4 regions of the Paenibacillus sp. NPDC056722 genome follow, and region 4 is predicted to be linked to each of the others. Evidence: riboswitches for the same ligand, from Rfam matches in the RefSeq annotation. Region 4 holds a riboswitch; each other region holds the start of a gene.
The links. A riboswitch is a leader RNA that binds a small molecule or an ion and turns the genes downstream of it on or off. The one in region 4 is predicted to bind cyclic di-AMP.

Region 1 (4,643 bases), on a different contig from region 4:
GGGAGGGTGCACCCACAAAAAAAGTGCCCCCCGCATAAACGGAGGGCCAAGGAGATATAAAAAGGTTAGAATTAACAATTTGATTTATTCTTATTATATACTATTTGTTTTAGTTTGTCACAGGGGTAGGGATAGTAGAAATGCATTCATGACAAACAATTTTTCCTTTGAAATAAGTTACATTCTCGGCATTGCCACAGAAGATGCAGGCAGGCTCATATTTCTTAAGCATGATCCGCTCACCGTCCACGTAAATTTCGAGCGCATCCTTTTCACCAATGCCAAGCGTACGGCGCAATTCAATTGGAATAACAACCCGTCCCAGTTCGTCTACTTTTCTTACAATTCCTGTTGATTTCATCATAGCCATCGTTGCCCCTTTCAAATATCAAAAGCGTCATTATTCGACATTCTTCACTGTTTTATGATATCCATAATACCAACGATTCCCAAAACAGTCAACCTTTTTTCTAACGAATTTTAGGGTAATTTTATGGAAATGTACAGTGCTGTTAGGTTTGAAGCAAAACCACCCAAAAATTACATAAATAAATTTTGTCGATTCAACCACTCATTTTGTGTCATAATTCGACAAAGTGCGACATTATTACCCATTATATACCGTCAAGAGCGAAATGACTAATTAAAATTAGATGAAGGAGTTGATCTCATGAAGAAGCCGCTCACAGAAGAGAAGGTTTTCAAAGATCCGGTTCACAATTACATTCACGTGCAGGATGTAATCATCTGGCGTTTGATTAATACTAAGGAATTCCAACGCTTGCGCCGGATTCGGCAACTAGGTACCTCTTATCTGACTTTCCATGGTGCAGAACACAGCCGATTCTCGCATTCTCTTGGTGTCTATGAAATTACACGTCGAATTATTTCCCAGTTTGAACGAAGTGGATATAAAGGATGGATTCCGGAAGAACGATTGCTCACGCTCTGTGCAGCGCTGCTTCATGATTTGGGGCATGGACCGTTCTCCCATTCTATAGAAGAAGCTTTTGAAATGAACCATGAGGACTGGACGTGCCGGATCATTCTGGAGAACACAGAAATCACCAATATTCTAAGGGATGTAGAGGAAGATTTCCCTCAGAAAGTCGCTTCAGTTATCGCAAAAACCTATGAGCACGCAATTGTTGTCAATTTGGTGTCTAGTCCCCTCGATGCTGACCGGATGGATTATCTTCTGCGGGATGCTTATTACACTGGTGTGAATTACGGTACGATTGATATCGATCGAATTCTGCGGGTGCTCCGTCCCTATAATGGAAGAGTTGTAGTTAAGGAATCAGGAATGCATGCGATAGAGGACTATCTGATGTCGCGGTATCAAATGTACTGGCAGGTATATTTTCATCCGGTAACCCGGAGTTCTGAAATTATTTTAAGACAGATTTTCCGCCGGGCCAAAGAGCTGTACTTAGAGGGGTATAATTTTAAATTTATGATTCATCCACTAGGTGACTTGCTTCAGGGGGAAGTGACAGTGCAGCAGTATTTGCTGCTAGATGAAGCGTTAGTTCAAACGGCCTTCATGCAATGGACACTGGAGGAGGATGGACTGCTAAGCGACTTGTGCAGCCGGTTTATTCATCGTAAACTGTATAAATATGTGGAGACGGAGAGTCTCAATCCGGAGACGATTGACGAAATCCGCCGCAGTTTTGCGGGAGCCGGGCTGGACCCGGAATATGATCTGGAAATTGATTTTCCGTCAGACCTTCCGTATGATGTGTTTCGTCCAGGAGAGGGTTTTGACAGCAATCAAATATTGCTGCTTGACCGGAAGGATCGGCTCCGTGAAATCTCGGAGGTTTCAGATATTGTACGTTCCATCAGCGGCATTCACCGTGGAAGATATCACCTATATTTTCCTCAAGATAAGCTGAATAAGGCGCTTTCACAACTGCCTGACTCTGTTGCTGAAATATTCGCAAAATAAAGATTAAATAGTTATTTTTGAACATAGAGACCAAGACCGGGAGGACAACAGTACATGTACTTATTCGACACACATACCCATCTGGATGCTCCGCAATTCGACGAGGACCGCGAACAGGTCATTGCTCGTGCGGTAGAGGCCGGTGTCAGCAAAATGATTAATATCGGATTCAATCGGGAGACGATCCCAACCACGATGCAGCTCGCAGAAAAGTATGATTATATTTATGCAGCAGTGGGGTGGCATCCACAGGATGCGATTGACATGAAGGAGGGGGACCTTGATTGGATTGCCTCGCTATGCAGCCACAAAAAGGTCGTCGCCATTGGTGAGATCGGACTCGATTATTACTGGGATACCTCACCGAAGGACGTGCAGCACGAGGTCTTCCGCAAGCAGATCGGACTAGCCCGCGAGCTGAAAATGCCAATCTGTATTCATAATCGGGATGCCCATGAGGATGTAGTGCGAATTCTTCGCGAGGAGAAGGCTAACGAGGTTGGCGGTGTAATGCATTCCTTCTCGGGTAGCTGGGAAACAGCGAAAATGTGCCTGGATTTGGGATTCCACTTATCCTTCGGAGGACCGATAACGTTCAAGAATGCAAGGGTTCCCAAAGAGGTGCTGGCGCAGACGCCGCTGGACCGTTTATTGATCGAAACAGACTCCCCGTATCTGACGCCACACCCCTTCCGTGGGAAGCGAAATGAGAGCGCTCATGTCAAGTTGGTGGCAGAAGCTGCGGCAGAAATTAAAGGGATAACTTGGGAGGAATTGGCTGAAATTACGTATGCGAACGCACTGGAACGATTTGGCATTGAGTGAAATCGGGAGGAAACACGGTGAAAAATAGAGTATAGCCGATGTATTAAACTTTTTTAACAAAAAAACAGCCGAATATTACAATATTTTAACCATATATTTGCGTAAACGTGGTTGAATCGTCCTTTACAACATGCATCAAAACAGGATATCATCTTTTCAGTGCAGTGAGCTGTTGTTACAGTGACAGCCCACGCTATCATGGATCGTCTCGCTGAGTCTCCGTATGGAGAACGGGGGAACCAATATTGTTTGCCGTATACAGAGCACATCAAGTACAGCTTAGAATGCCGCAGACAGTAGTTGATTTCTTCACGTGGTCTTTGGGGTGAATTTTAGGGCAACCGCCGTGAGCGGGTGACCCGAGATAGGGCGTCTCTCTTTCGTCCGAACCCGACAGCTAACCCCGTAAGCGAAAGTAAGAGAGGAAACCTCGTGCATGAGCCGCGTATTCTGACATCGGAGAAGCCACGAAAGAGTCCTCATAGAACTCTTTTAGGCTTCTTTTATTTTGAATATTGCGCATGTACCCTGCATACTGTTATATAACAGATGTGGGGGGAGCACTATGCCGGGCAGGCGATCCATGAGCAGGAGACGCAAAGGTATTGCAAATAGCGTGTCCTGTGACAATCTCGAATAGTTTCGTCCGAATGATAACAGTCATCTTGGTATACAGCTGACGACGGGGCTATGTAAGGAGGATGGAGAGAATGGGCGTATTCCAACCAGAAGTATCCCATGATTCGCAATCATCCAGCAGGTCTTACGCTTTACGGTGGGAACAAGTGAACTTTCGCGTACTTTCACTTGCCGGCGTGTTATCGATTTTGATCACGCTGATCATTCTGCTGTACGTGCACGGTCAAAGCAGCAAGCAGATCACTTTAGTAATTGACGGGAAAACGCAGTCTCTGGAAACGCGTGAAGCGATTCTCAGTGATGCACTAGCAAAAGAGCAAATTTCGCTGCAGCCGCATGATCAACTATCTATAGGCCTTAGTGATGAAATAAAAGACGGCGACCGTGTCGTGATTAACCGTGCGCAGCCATTCAGTCTTACTGCGGATGGTGCAAAAAAGATTTTTTATACGACCGAGAAAACAATCGGTCAGGCCATCAAGAAGCTGGGTATTGCCCTCGAAGGCCATGATAAGATTTTCCCTTCGCTAGATACCACTATCTCTGCCAATATGGATATCAAGATTGTCCGCATTAACAAACAAACTGTACAACGGACAACGAACTTGCCATATCGAGTCATCAAGACGGCAGACCCCTCCCTTACCAAGGGAACAGTTAGAGTGGCACAGGCGGGCGCACCAGGCGTCATGATCCAGCACATCGAAAAGATTTATCAAGACGGTGAACTGGCTTCCATGCGTATGGTTGGGAAAGAAGTTCAGACGGTGACCAAAGACAAGATTATCGCCGTTGGCACAAAGCCTCTCCCTAAACCTGTTACAGTGGCCCAAACAACAACTTCCAAAACAGCTAATGCTACCATTTCAACAAAAACCAGTGCCAAGAGCAGCAATGTCGCCACTAAATCGGGCGTCAATTTTGAATACAAGAAATTAATCAAGAACGTCTCGATGACTGCTTATTCTTCAGAAGAACCGGGCATTGGAACTCGTACCGCCTCCGGCACACGCGTAACGGAAGGACGTACGATTGCAGTGGACCCTAATGTAATTCCTATCGGTTGGTGGGTATATATCGAAGGCCTTGGCTTCCGCCGTGCAGAAGATACTGGTGGTGCTATCAAAGGCAATAAGGTGGATGTCTACTACGATTCGTTGAACCATGCACGTAACTTCGGACGCAAGTCGCGTACGGTGTATGTGATTGGACCTGTAAAACCGGA
Region 2 (4,643 bases), on a different contig from region 4:
CGGCAATCGGCCGCAGGGTAACAACAACGATTAGAAAGATAATCGTCAGACTGATTAAGAGAGTGTTCAGCGCAATCTCGTTCGGCGTTTTCTGACGTTTGGCCCCTTCTACAAGGGAGATCATACGGTCCAGGAATGATTCGCCGGGATCACTCGTAATCCGTACCTTGATCTCATCACTGACGACCCGGGTGCCCCCGGTAACGGAGCCAAAATCGCCGCCTGCTTCCTTGATAACCGGTGCCGACTCGCCGGTAATGGCCGATTCATCCACTGAAGCCAATCCCTCAATCACCTCACCGTCACCCGGGATCAGTTCCCCTTGGCTGACGACCACGATATCGCCTTTACGCAGCTCAGAGGAAGAAACGGTCTTTATTGCCGTTCCGACCAGTTTATTAGCTGTAATATCCTGTTTGGTCTTCTTCAGCGAATCGGCCTGGGCCTTCCCGCGACCCTCGGCAAGCGCTTCGGCAAAATTAGCGAACAGAACGGTAAAGAGCAAAATACAGAATACCGTAATGTTAAAACCTATCGACTGCTCAGCATGAAAGTATCCGGGTGCCAGCACCATAAGCAGAACGATGATGGTACCAATCTCGACTACGAACATTACCGGATTTTTCAGCAGAGTCACCGGGTTCAGCTTCACAAAACTATCTTTCACAGCGCTGAGGAGTATCGGTCCGGTCAGCAGCTTTTTTCTTTTCGCAGTACTCATCTTGTTCGCCCTCTCTTTCTAAGCTTTGCTTAAGCAAAGCTTGCCATGAACAGCCACTGCTTACCGCAAAGTCAAGTACTCGGCAACCGGCCCCAGCACAATGACTGGCAAAAAGGTCAGCGCACCGATGATCAGAACAGTACCGATCAGAATACCGGTGAATAAGCCGTTGTCTGTACGGAAGGTTCCGGTAGTCTCCGGCACGGTGTTCTTGCGGAGCAAGGACCCGGCAACCGCCAGCATAGCGATAACGGAGACGTATCGGCCCAGCAGCATGACGATCCCGGTCGTTATATTCCAGAAGGAGGTATTATCCGCCAGTCCCTCAAAGCCGGAGCCGTTATTGGCGGCCGAGGAGACATATTCATATAACACTTGAGTCATCCCGTGAAAGCCCGGATTGGTAATTGAACCTTTGCCGAGCTCTGTCAGGAAGGCCCCCGCGGTCGGTACCAGGATAATGAGCGGGTGAATCAGGATCGCAATGGCGATCAGCTTCATCTCCCTGGCTTCGATCTTCCTTCCAAGGAATTCCGGGGTTCTGCCGACCATGAGTCCGCACAGGAAAACACCCATAATCGCATACATCAGCATATTAATCAGCCCTACACCCTTACCGCCAAACACATTGTTCAGCATCATAAGCGCCAGCGGCGTAATCTCACCAAGCGGTGTCAGCGTGTCATGCATATTGTTCACACTGCCTGTGGTCGCCGCGGTTGTTACCGTTGTGAACAGGGAGGACTGTGGAATCCCGAAGCGAACTTCTTTGCCTTCCATGCTGCCCTGTGAGGATTCGATGCCCAAGGCGTTGATCGCCGGATTCCCACGGGTTTCCGCATAATAGTTCAGCCCCAGCAGCAGCACGAAGAGCGTCATCATCGCGGTGAAAATCACCCAGCCCTGGCGTTTGTTTTTGGCAAACATGCCGTACGTGTACGGAAGCGCTGCGGGCAGCATCCACATCGAAAGAATCTCCAGCACATTCGTAAGCGGACTTGGATTCTCGAACGGATGCGCCGAGTTGGCCCCGAAGAACCCGCCACCGTTTGTTCCGAGATGTTTGATCGATTCCAGTGAAGCCACAGGCCCTATCGCAATGTGTTGCGTCTGGCCCTCAAGTGTTGTGACGTCAAGCGTAGGCTTCAGTGTCTGCGGCACATGCAAGCCCACCAGAATCAGCGTTACCAATAATGCCAGCGGCAGAAAGATCCGCACATGTGCTTTTACAAAGTCTTCAAAAAAATTCCCCAACGATTCCCGCCCGGTGATTCCTCTGACAAACGCTATCGCCACGGAGAAGCCGCTGGCAGCAGAGGTGAACATCATCATCGTAATCACAGCCATTTGCGAGAAATAGGACAAACCAGTCTCTCCGCTGTAATGCTGAAGATTCGTATTTGTCATAAAACTGATTACCGTGTTGAACGTGAGCGTCTGCTCCATATCTCCTATCCCATTTGGATTAAGCGGCAGTCCCCGCTGCACTCGCAGAATGATATAACTAAAGGCTACCAGCACGATATTCGTTAAAATGAAGCTTAGCGCGTATTTCTTCCAGGACATCCCTTCGCGCTGCTTCAGCCCTATCAGGCGGTAGATGCCATTCTCTGTACGACCAAACCATCGGTCTGTGCGATTCGGCTCACCCGAAAATACATGATACACATAGGTGCCCACTGGCTTCACCAGAAGCAGCAGGATTAAGATAACTACGACCATTTGCAGAGTGCCCATGAATGTCCCTCCTTAGCAAGACTTCTATTTCTGTTCCCATTCCTAGCGTTAGATGTAGCTAAAATTTCTCCGGGTGAATCAGCGCATATACCAGATAGATGAACAGCAGCAAAGTCACAGCAATAATCACAATCACCGCTCATGCCCCCCTGCATCCCGGGCTACATTCGAACACCATTGTACAAATCCATAGAATAAGCCGTACGTAACGGCCAGCGCAGCAATCATATACAGGTCCAGCATTGTTTCCAGCCCCTTTGTTTATCCCTGATCACGGGATGATTTATCCGCCAAAAAAACGGCATCCCCGCTATGGGAATAGATGACATAACTTGCACCCAGTCTTTTATAGACCAATCTGGGATTCAAGGAGGATGTGATGACAAAGATGGGCTGTGTGGTCCAGGCCCGGCACATCTGGATGTAACGGCAGCACAGCGTAAAGCTGCTCTCGAACAGATAGACACGGCTTACTGGAAAAGATGGACGAAACCACGTTTTCTGGTGACGGGTATCTACAAGAATAGTGTTCTCAACTCCCAGTTCCTCTAAACGCTCCTTCTCCTCCTGATTGTTCGTCAACCCTGCTACAGGGATGCCTCTAAATTTTAAAATCTTGATAAAATGCTCTCCGGCTTTTGTCGGTGCGCATACCAGCACATATTCTATCTGATCCGCCATATCTCTTATCTCCTCCTGCTCTAGTACAACAACAAGGAGGCAACGAAAATCTCCGAAAGGATCATGACCTATCGTCATTTTCGGGCACAGCCATCTGTGGCTGTGTCACGTCACCAGACGCTGCCTTACAAGCGTTTTGCTTATAAAAGCACAGCAAAAAACCACAAAGGATTACCTCTGTGGCTCGCTAACGGTCACATTGCACTCATCCTCTCTACATACGCTTACGAGGTTAGCTGTCGGATTCGGGCGGTGAGAGTCGCCCTACCCGCACAGATGCACATTTGACGCATCCATACAGGATTCACCCCATAACCGGCTCCGACTCTCACATCGGCTGCCGATTGTTGGTTCCCCCGCTTTCCTTGACGGAAATTAAGCGGATCAACTATTCGGTTGTGGTTGAAACAGATGTAATCATACTCTCGCGCAGGAATTCTTGTAAAACGTCAAGGATGCCAAAATAATGCATAAAGAAAACCCTTTTCATATCAGGTAGCGCTTTCTTGATGTTCAATCTCTCTATTTCTCCTATTTTCACGTTTTTGTCACGATTATCGAAAATTTTAGGCAGATCAGAAATCTTTTTCTCCAAAGGATGGGATTTCAAGGTTTTCGCCCGTTTTCCGTGTAAATATGAAAAGCGGTGCTTGAGGAAGATAGAGGCCTCATAACGGGCAATAAACATGCTTTTAGTCCCCTTTCTCTCCCTTGGTTGCTGAAATTCCGCGGATAGACGTTACTATGAAAGATTTTCTCTTTTTACAAAAGAAAGCGGTGCGGCGTATGATTCGGATTACGATCACATCATTAGCTAAAAGGAAATGAACAACTATTATTTTGGTACACATCCAGAACTTCTGGATCCGAAGAGCCTGACGCGGGTGTACTTTGGCGTATTGTGTTGCGATGACGGCGGCCATAGTTATTAAATGGGCTACCGCTTCGGGGAGGATTCAAAGTGGACATAGAACAACATCATAAGCTGACACGAATAGAACTCTTTGCTGTCCCTGCTTCCGCGGCTATCCATGGCTCCACAGCCGATTGTGAAAAACCATTGTACATCATCCTGAAGTTATCCTGTCAGAGAGACTGCGGCTGGGGGTTGTGCAGCATCCTAGCCGAGGGAAAAGGGGTCGACCTGGTAAGATGGGGTAACTTTCTGCGGTGTATCCGGCAATGTAGCCTGAGTGAAGCTGTCGGGGTTACGCAGGTTACCAGCCAGAGCTGGCAACCGAGCCAGTTTGCAATGGTACAGACCGCCTTGCAGGATTTGCAGGCAACTCTGTACCCGCCTGTCCTTGCCGGAATGTTCCGGCAGGAGAATCGAAAGTCTAAGCTGCTCCATCTATCCGTGGAACAACTTCCTGGAGCTTCCTCATCGCCGCCAGCATGGATCAGCATGGACACAGACTGGCTGGTGGAACACTCCGTCGCCTATTATTCCATTCTGTAATGTCAACATTCTTCCACTTCGAAAGGAAGGTGCGCACGATGTCCG
Region 3 (4,643 bases), on a different contig from region 4:
GAAAGAGATACCATCCGATACCCAAGAGCAGAGCGAATAGGGATACAGTAATCCCTAAAAAAGATTTTTGGCCCCACTTAAACGGATTATAGCGGCTGTACTCCAGATCTGTTAACGCTCTAAGCGCTGTCATGCGAACACTTCCCTGTAACGGGATTCAACGGAATGACCGGACTGACGGAGCCGTTCCACATCCTCAATACCTTGTATCCGTCCGTTACCGATTAGAATTAGGCGGTCAAACAGTAGCTCCATTTCCCGGATATCATGTGTAGCAATCAAAAAGGTACGCTCACCATCAGCCATCTCGCCCACAACTGTGGATGCAATTTCCTCTCTGGAAATGAGGTCCACGCCAGTGAAGGGCTCATCGAGTATGACTAACGGAGCTTTGCGGGACAGGCAGGTCAGCAGTTGCAGTCTGGCTTCTTCCCCGCGGGATAAGGTTGAGATACGGGATTCCCTCTTAACGGAAAGCTGACCCATTAGTTGTTCTGCCTTCACATTGTCCCAATCGGGATATATGCCTTCAGCAAAGTGAAGCCAGCGCCCTACAGTCAGCCATCCAGGCAGGCTGCTGCGGTCCGGCAACAGGGATAACTGTCCTAGGCGGTCTACGCCGGCAGGTTCGCCGAAAATCTTCACAGAGCCGGAGTCTGGTGTAGCCAGTCCGGTGATCAGGCGTAATAGGGTAGACTTGCCCGCACCGTTAGGACCGAGCAGTCCAGTGATACTGCCTTGGGGAATATGGAAGCTAACGTCGTCCAAAATTGTTTTTTTCCTCGTGCGGAGCGTCAGGTTCTGACATTGCACGGCTGCCTTGAGTTCTGGCAGTGATGAAATATCTTTATTCGTACGCATCAAGATTCCTCCTTATCAAATTGCAGCATCTGCTCTGCTGACAGCCCCAGGCTGGCACCCGCAGCTTTAAATTGCCGCACGGCCTCCAGGATCATTTCCTTGCGAGCCTCCCCGATGACATCCTGTTCCCTCGTAACAAAGGTACCCTGTCCACGATAGGTGACAATCAGGCCCATTCGCTCCAGCTCCTGATAAGTTCTTGCAGCTGTAGTCGGATTCACGCCTCGGTCGGCTGCCAAATCCCTCACGGATGGCAGACGCGAGCCAAGCGGGATGAGACCGGTAACAATCCGGCCCCGGATGGCTTCGACGAATTGTTCATAGATGGGACGCGAGGGATTGATCTGAAATTGCTGCGGCAGCAGCTCCAAAGATTCTTCCATGACTTCCCCCTAGTAGGAATAATGTGTATGGGTATAGGTCATACACTTGTTGTGTGTAGTGTATCATTCCTCACCATACAATTTCAAGGTTAAAAGTTCTAGATATTCATGAAACCGTGAAAAACGATGCAATTACAGGAAAGTCACGGAAAAGGAATGAGAACAGGGTCTCCTGTGTTCCCGGTCACTCTTTAAGACATTATTTTATCCAAATATACTTAATAGTGTCTTTGTGATGTCAGGACAGAACGTATATAATTTGAATGCAATTAGATATAAGCCGAATTTCAATTGAAAACGGGGGAACCATATGAAGTGAAGGGTGCATACAGCGTAAGTTTGCGCCGATCTTCAGGGGTGAATTTCGTTCCGGGAACGAATAGGGCACTGCAGCTGCCCGAATCCGTCAGCTAACCTCGTAGGCTTCAGAACACTGCAGGAACCAAGGGGAGAGGCATTGGTGTTCCAGTGCTTTTTTTGTTTGGCATTCTAATGATATACAACGTCAATTTATTATAGTGAGAGGTGAGGATTTGGCTTCGCCATTCCCCAGGTTGAACCGTTTTACAATATTGAAGCTTTCCCCGCCTCAGACGCTGGTACTCGGTTTTGCGGCGATCATTTTGATTGGTACGCTGCTGCTGATGCTTCCGGTTGCCAGTCGGACGGGACATTCATTGAACTTTATAGATGCGCTATTTACAGCAACTTCTGCTACCTGTGTTACGGGGCTGGTAGTTGTGGACACCGGCACGTATTTTTCCCTTTTTGGGCAGACCGTCATTATGATCCTGATTCAGGTTGGCGGCCTGGGCTTCATGACGATGGCAACACTCTTTGCTCTGGTGTTAAAGCGGAAAATATCGCTGCGCGACCGACTTATTCTGCAGGAGGCCATGAACCAGAACTCGATGGAAGGCATTGTACGGCTCATCCGTCGGGTGCTGATCTATTCACTCATGATCGAGGGGAGTGCGGCACTGCTGCTGTCGATACGCTGGGCGTTTGATATGCCGCTCGGCAAGGCGATTTACTTTGGACTGTTCCATTCCATTTCCATGTTCAACAATGCAGGTTTTGACCTGTTCGGCCATTACCGCAGCCTGATGGGATATGTCAATGATCCTGTAGTGAATCTGATTGTCATGTTCCTGATTGTCACCGGTGGGCTTGGGTTTATCGTAATTGCCGATATCGTCGATTACCGGCGCAAGCGCAGGTTGTCGCTGCACAGCAAGGTGGTATTATCCACAACCGCAGCGCTGATTCTGGCGGGCACGCTCGTGATTTTTGTATTTGAATTTACGAATCCGCGGAGCATGGGCTCCCTGAACATTGGCGGCAAAATACTGGCTGCATTCTTCCAGTCCGTTACACCGCGTACGGCCGGGGCCAATACACTGGATATTTCCGGGCTACGCCAGGCTACGCAATTTTTTATCGTGATTCTAATGTTTATCGGTGCTTCTCCCGGTTCTACCGGGGGCGGGATCAAAACAACGACCTTTACGCTCATGATCGGCGCTGTAATCTCCATGCTGCGTGGGCGTGAGGATATAGTATTCTTCCGTTACCGGCTGGCACAGGAGCGGGTGTTCAAAGCACTGACCATCACCTTGCTCGCTCTGCTATTGATTGTCACTGTATCTATGGTGCTCTCGACGACGGAGGGACGCGACTTTTTGGAGATTTTGTTCGAGACGACTTCGGCTTTCGCGACCGTGGGGCTGAGCATGGGGTTGACGCCGGAGCTGTCGTTAGTCGGCAAAATCCTCATCTGTCTCACTATGTTCGCTGGCAGGCTGGGACTATTGACGCTGGCCTATGCACTTGGCCCAAAACAGGGCAAACCATTGTATCAGTATCCGGAAGGCAAAATGATTATTGGATAAGGAGTTATCGGGAGATGAAACCACAGCAATTTGTAGTAATTGGGCTGGGACGGTTCGGTTCAAGCTTGGCGCTTGAGCTGATGGATATGGGCTATGAGGTGCTCGGAGTGGACCATCTGGAAGAACGGGTGGAGGAGATGAGCGACAAGCTCACCCATGCGGTGATGGCGGATGCCACAGACGAGGGCATTTTGCGTTCGCTCGGTGTCCGAAATTTTGACTGTGGTATTGTAGCCATTGGCGATAATATGGAGCGTAGTATTCTGACAGCCATTCTGCTGAAGGAGCTTGGTGTCAAGCAGGTGGTGGCCAAGGCTATATCTATTCTTCATGGACGCGCCTTGACCAAGCTGGGTGTGGACCGGGTGATTTTCCCCGAGCGGGATATGGGGGTTCGGGTGGCTCACCAGTTAGTCACTCCCAATCTGCTGGATTATATCGAAATATCCAAGGATTATAAAATTGTCGAGATGAATGTTCCATCCTGTATGGATGGCAAGAGTCTGTCCCAGCTGAATACCCGGGCCAAATACGGGTGCAGCATCATTGCCATCAATAGGGAGAGTGGAATTATCGTCGCTCCGACTGCGCTGGATTCCTTGTACGAAGGTGATATTATGGTCGTCATCGGCTCCAATGAGGGTATTGACCAATTTGAGGAAGAAGCCGTTAACCTGTAATTGTTTATGCCAAAAACCCGTCTGCGGCTTGTCCGCAGGCGGGTTTTTTAGAGCAAAGCCTCTTCTCAATCGGTCAGCTTCGGCAGAAATACTTCTTCTGTCACCTGCACCAGTGAGCGGGCAGCACCGCTTAGCCCGCCGCCGTCCCGGTAGATCAGACAGGTAGTCCGCTGGGTCTGCTCCAGCTCCTTGATATGCAGCGAGACGAGCCCGCTGCCATTCAGCAGCTCGGGACGCAGATAGGATTTGGGCAGGAGTGCCGCGGTCTTCGCCGTCGGCAGCAGCCGGACGATCGCCTCGAAGGAATCGATCTCCATGCGCACATCGGGATCAATACCGCAGCGCTGGAACAAATCGTCGGTCAGGCGGCGGTACCAGGTTCCCTTGGAGAACAGGATCATCGGCAGGCGTGAGAGATGGTCCATGCTCAGCTTGGGCAGCAGCGTGAGCGGATGCTGACTGGAGACCACCAGGCGGAGCTGATCCTCGAAGAGCGGAATACAGCGCAGCCCGGGCTCCTGAATGGAGGAAGCAATAATTCCTACATCACACTTGCCCTCGCTGACCGAGGAGACAATCTCATGCGTCTTTCCGGTAATCAGTTTCAGTTCGGCAGCGGGATACTTCTCCATATAGGTGTTGACCAGCGGCGGCAATGTAGTCTGCAGCGTGGTCAGGCTGGCCCCCAGCGTAACAAGCTGGGGTTCGCCTTCTTTGAACTTTGAGAGCGCCTCCAGAAACTTGGAACGCTGTTGTCGCTGCTCTAGCGCATAGGTGTAAGCGAGGCGGCCAACTTCGGTGAGTTCTAAGCGCTTGCCGTACCGGTT
Region 4 (4,643 bases):
GTGTGCCTATGTATATGTTATCCGCTTGCTGCTATTGTACATGCAGTTTGGTTATACAGCCGGAACTGGCATGTTCTCCTCCCTGCTAATCGCCCTACGGTGCCTTCTCACCGCGATAGGGGTATCAATCGTGATGGGAGCAGGCAGTCTGCTGCTCTTGGTGTTCTACGCCTTGGGGATTATTTACTTCCCTGGCTTGCCTGCACTCCTGATCCGCCAACTCCTTCCGCTCCCGTCCACACTCCTCAAATTGTGGGGCATTGCGGCTCAATATGACCTATGGAGAAGTAAAGCATTTCCACAATAAATCCGTCCCCTCAGGGCATATTAGAAGAGTCACTGTTCCTGGATAACAGGAGCCGCGACTCTTTTTTTGTCATCTTCAGCAGAGCGATTTGCAAAATGGTAACGGGTTTGATACAATGGCTTCTGTACTACTAGTAACAACTTTGTAATCTTTTGAAGGTATTTCTTAATATCTACGCTTATGTCATGTATGCAGTTGTCGATACGTCACACTTTAGGTGCATAAAACGCCGAATTCCTTGCACCGGGAAGTGGGGGAACCATATTTTGGGTGAATTGATCTCGTAAGAGAGGGATCATAGGGGACCTTCTACCGAACCCTTAAGCTAACCTCGCAGGCCTTGGAAGGAGTACATCTTTTGAACAGACAGAATTTTAAGAAAATCATTGTTACAGCCACACTAGGTTTGTCACTCGCCATCGGTATCGGAACCAATAGCGCTTCAGCAGACTCCAAAATGGACACGGTTATTACAAAAACCCTCGGAACCTCCTACAAAACTGGAGGAACAAGCACGGCCGGATTTGATTGTTCTGGATTCACTACATATGTATACAAAAGCATCGGCATTTCGTTGCCGCGCACATCCCAATCGCAATATAACGCAGGAACCTCCATCTCTCGCAGTCAAATGCGTCCAGGAGACCTCGTATTCTTCAACACACTCGGCAACGGTGTATCTCATGTCGGTATCTTCGTCGGCAATGGTAAATTTGCTCAATCCTCATCTTCCCACGGTGTCATTATTAGCTCACTGAGTGAGAAATACTGGGCTGATCGCTACATTGGTGCCAAACGAATCATGAGCACAACTGCTTATAAAGCGGTTGCCTACGACTAAACTAACCTCTAAAATACAATCATTCCATTTAACCTCATACCTATACTGTGCCCGGAGACTTGATTATCATCATAGTCAATTTCCGGGTTTTTCCTATTTTATAGTATACGTATACACCTCTTTGGAATAGATGAATCATATTTTGCGCCAAAAAACTCAATAAATTTTGGAAAATTTAGTTTGTCCTCTATTTTCAACGTTAATAGTGAGAATCCGCTCTTAAAATCCCATTTTTTGCGCACAAATATGCTATAAATGATTGCCAAGCGACGCTGTGTTTGTTACAATTAGCGCAGTGAGTTTTTAGTAACATTTTTGTAATTATTGAGTCACCTTTTTATAAGGTTTTGTCATGTATTCATATAGCAGTCTAATTCTAATCAACGGTATATGCCGAGTTCCCTAATCATTAGGGAAACGGGGGAACCACTTTGGGTGAATTGACCTCCTGTTTGAAGAGGGGTCATAGGGGACCTTCAACCGAACCCTTAAGCTAACCTCGTAGGCATTGGAAGGGGTTTACACTTTTGAAGAAGAAATTAGCAGCAGCAGTGCTTGGCTTTTCAATGATGCTTACCGCTATTGGAGCAGGAAGCGCTTTCGCCGATTCCAAGATGGATAAGGTGATTGACAAGGCTATCGGCACCAAGTACGTAGCTGGCGGCACGACTACAAGTGGATTTGATTGCTCTGGTTTTACAATGTATGTCTTCAACAAGATCGGTATTGACCTACCACACCAATCCGGTTCCCAATATCAGATGGGCTCCACGGTGTCCCGTGATGAACTTAGAGCGGGCGACCTGGTATTCTTCAATACCAGTGGCAAAGGAATCTCCCATGTTGGCGTTTATGTTGGCGAAGGCAAATTCGCCCATGCTTCATCTTCTCGTGGTGTAACGATCAGCTCGCTGAGTGAAAGCTATTATGTTAGTCGTTATGTGGGTGCTAAACGCGTGATGAGCACGGATGCTTATCAGGCGCTTGCGACGGATGCTCAAGATTTTGACGATGTACAATAATTTATAAGTCATAAGCCAGTCCTTTTCCCGATTTTATCGAAATCTGGAGAAGGGCTTTTTTGTCGTTTCTGTTACTCTTCATTACCCCTCCTGAAATTCACCAAACAACATTTTCCTGACTTTCTGCGCCTGATCTTATGCTTTTTGTATATAATTAAATTATAGAGCTTTATCCTGTGGAAAGGAGGTCTCACCCGATGATTCATTTACCTGTTACGTTCCATGTGGTACCCATGGAGACCAGCCATGCCGAAGACATCTGCCAATGGAGCTATGAGCCTCCTTACAATATATATGGCTGGATGCCCTGGCAACAGATGGAGGAGCTCGGCATTGAGTTTGGCGATGCCCGGCTGCGCAGTGAGCAGTATGTGTCTGTGCTGAACGATGAAGGCGATCTCTGTGGCTTCGCACAGCTATTCCCGATGGAGGGTGTGGTGCGTCTGGGGATTGGTATGCGTCCAGAGCTTTGTGGTCACGGAATGGGCCAACACTTTGTCCGTGCCATCGTCCAAGCTGCAGTTCTACGCTACCCTGAGCGGGAAATCGATTTGGAGGTACTAACCTGGAATCAGCGGGCCATTCGGACTTATCAAAAAAGTGGTTTTACGATTACTGACACTTACGAACGAATGACACCCACTGGAAGTAAACCATTTTATTGTATGGTCTATGAGAAATGATGCTTTGTTAAAGGAAGTTTAGAGAAGTATCGCATAGTCGTTCATTTTTTTGCCACAAATGCTATGATAACGCTTCACCTTCCGCTATAATGTAGGGAGCAGCTTACATAGAAGGGACGATTGGGGATGCAAAAATGGATCATGAGCGGATTGTTTTTTGCCGCCTGTGCCTTTGCGGTAGTTCTAATGTTCACACTTCCAGGTAAAGAAGAGGTAGCGGAACAGAACAAGCCTACTATGCCTGAAATTCAGCTTGATGCCGCCAAGGCAGAAGCGACTGTGAAAGCCAATTGTATCACCTGCCATGGCGATCAGCTTCAGGGCGGGATAGGACCTAGCTTGAAAAACGAAGGTGGCCAGCATGACGCTGCCGGGATTTACAGTATAGTAACCAAAGGACGGGGCCAAATGCCTTCCTTCAAGGAAAAGCTGGCGCCGGAGGAAATTGCGAACGTGGCCACATGGCTGGCTGAGAAGAAGTAGAGCTTCATTAGAGAGACAACACAAATACGCCCGTGTCAGGATCTACATCCTGCGACACGGGCTTTTTCGCATGTATGAGTATTCTTTTACCATTGCTATGTTAAAGGACTATACGACTGACTAGCGGGCCTTCTCGAAGGCTTCATTAAACTCTTGTGCACCACGAATGTCCAACGGCGTAATTCCGCCCTCTTCATGTGTCGTCAGGCGAAGCGTGACCGCTTTATAATCAATCGTAATATGCGGATGGTGGTCAAAAGCCTCCGCAATGGCGGCCACCGCATCGACGAAGGCTATTCCCTTCATATAATCGCTGAACATATATTTGCGTGTAATCGTATTTTTCACCAGCTTCCAGCCTTCCAGCTTGCCGATCTGCTCGATCAGTTCTTCCTCTGTAAGTAGCACATTATTACCTCCCTTACCTTATTAGTAGCAAAGTTCCGATCGCCTTGCCTCTTTGCTTGTTTAAACAAAACATCCCTTAGCTTCTGAGGTCCAAGGGATGTGCCAGGATAAAGACAATTTTCGGTTTAATTGTATTCTTCAATCCCGGTAAATAGTACTCCGCTCCGTCAATTTTACCACGGGCGGCAGACTGCGGCAAATTCCGCTCACCTGTATTCCTATTAAACCAGAACAACAGAGGCCAAGTCCTCATCGCCGAGCAAAATATTGATCCGGTGTGTATCCTTGTCGTAAATCACAACCCCGCTCCCCACTTCAATGACCGGTTCATTGCCCAGTGCATAGAACAGATCCTCGGCAAGCGCTTCCCATACCTCAAGCTTCGACTCCTGTGGCAGCTCCTGCCATTCCTCCGGGTCCATTTCAAAAAATAAAAATCCGTCGGTAATACGTGAGGCTGCTTCTGTCAATTCGTTCAGGATTTCTGCATAATCTCTGCCATGTTTAACGCCCATGTGTATCACTCCGTTTTCTTCACTGATGAATAATAACTTACCTTATCCATTATAGCCGAAAAAATGACTTCACAAAAAAGGGAATGATGTCGATAAATAAGAATATAAGTTATTCCGTTTGGGTTAAGATGCCCTGCCGCGCTTCAAGGATGATTAACGCGGCTAAGTCGGATCACTTCTTAAATCTCATGGACGAGGTGCATAATGGAAATCTCAACAATAATCGGTCTAGTCTTTGGTCTGGTCTCTGTTCTTTTCGGGATGGTGCTGAAAGGCGCTCCCATCCAAAGTTTGGCCACTCCCGCTGCATACTTAATTATTTTATTGGGTACCGCCGCTTCAATCTTTATGGCTTTTCCATTTTCAGAAATCAAAAAGGTACCT

Region 1: linked by a shared signal. The riboswitch ahead of ACFRAM_RS27315 (resuscitation-promoting factor) and the one ahead of ACFRAM_RS27530 (C40 family peptidase) in region 4 are both predicted to bind cyclic di-AMP.
Region 2: linked by a shared signal. The riboswitch ahead of ACFRAM_RS23170 (hypothetical protein) and the one ahead of ACFRAM_RS27530 (C40 family peptidase) in region 4 are both predicted to bind cyclic di-AMP.
Region 3: linked by a shared signal. The riboswitch ahead of ACFRAM_RS21745 (TrkH family potassium uptake protein) and the one ahead of ACFRAM_RS27530 (C40 family peptidase) in region 4 are both predicted to bind cyclic di-AMP.

The regions. Positions count from the first base shown of each region.
Region 1 covers NZ_JBHTYV010000020.1:48,173-52,815, reverse strand. The annotation lists gene ACFRAM_RS27330 (AbrB/MazE/SpoVT family DNA-binding domain-containing protein) at 110-364, opposite strand; gene ACFRAM_RS27325 (HD domain-containing protein) at 671-1,954, shown strand; gene ACFRAM_RS27320 (TatD family hydrolase) at 2,009-2,779, shown strand; cyclic di-AMP (ydaO/yuaA leader) riboswitch at 2,979-3,206, shown strand; gene ACFRAM_RS27315 (resuscitation-promoting factor) at 3,490-4,643, shown strand, end outside.
Region 2 covers NZ_JBHTYV010000012.1:111,584-116,226, forward strand. The annotation lists gene kdpB (potassium-transporting ATPase subunit KdpB) at 1-721, opposite strand, end outside; gene kdpA (potassium-transporting ATPase subunit KdpA) at 782-2,458, opposite strand; gene kdpF (K(+)-transporting ATPase subunit F) at 2,517-2,594, opposite strand; gene ACFRAM_RS23170 (hypothetical protein) at 2,720-3,139, opposite strand; cyclic di-AMP (ydaO/yuaA leader) riboswitch at 3,345-3,531, opposite strand; gene ACFRAM_RS23175 (hypothetical protein) at 3,528-3,827, opposite strand; gene ACFRAM_RS23180 (hypothetical protein) at 4,101-4,598, shown strand; gene ACFRAM_RS23185 (RNA polymerase sigma factor) at 4,637-4,643, shown strand, end outside.
Region 3 covers NZ_JBHTYV010000010.1:151,015-155,657, forward strand. The annotation lists gene ACFRAM_RS21730 (hypothetical protein) at 1-133, opposite strand, end outside; gene ACFRAM_RS21735 (ABC transporter ATP-binding protein) at 130-861, opposite strand; gene ACFRAM_RS21740 (GntR family transcriptional regulator) at 861-1,244, opposite strand; cyclic di-AMP (ydaO/yuaA leader) riboswitch at 1,513-1,685, shown strand; gene ACFRAM_RS21745 (TrkH family potassium uptake protein) at 1,778-3,136, shown strand; gene ACFRAM_RS21750 (potassium channel family protein) at 3,151-3,816, shown strand; gene ACFRAM_RS21755 (LysR family transcriptional regulator) at 3,882-4,643, opposite strand, start outside.
Region 4 covers NZ_JBHTYV010000021.1:26,267-30,909, forward strand. The annotation lists gene ACFRAM_RS27520 (hypothetical protein) at 1-307, shown strand, start outside; cyclic di-AMP (ydaO/yuaA leader) riboswitch at 525-662, shown strand; gene ACFRAM_RS27525 (C40 family peptidase) at 666-1,148, shown strand; cyclic di-AMP (ydaO/yuaA leader) riboswitch at 1,530-1,671, shown strand; gene ACFRAM_RS27530 (C40 family peptidase) at 1,676-2,170, shown strand; gene ACFRAM_RS27535 (GNAT family N-acetyltransferase) at 2,368-2,853, shown strand; gene ACFRAM_RS27540 (c-type cytochrome) at 2,980-3,336, shown strand; gene ACFRAM_RS27545 (4a-hydroxytetrahydrobiopterin dehydratase) at 3,457-3,744, opposite strand; gene ACFRAM_RS27550 (hypothetical protein) at 3,966-4,259, opposite strand; gene motA (flagellar motor stator protein MotA) at 4,464-4,643, shown strand, end outside.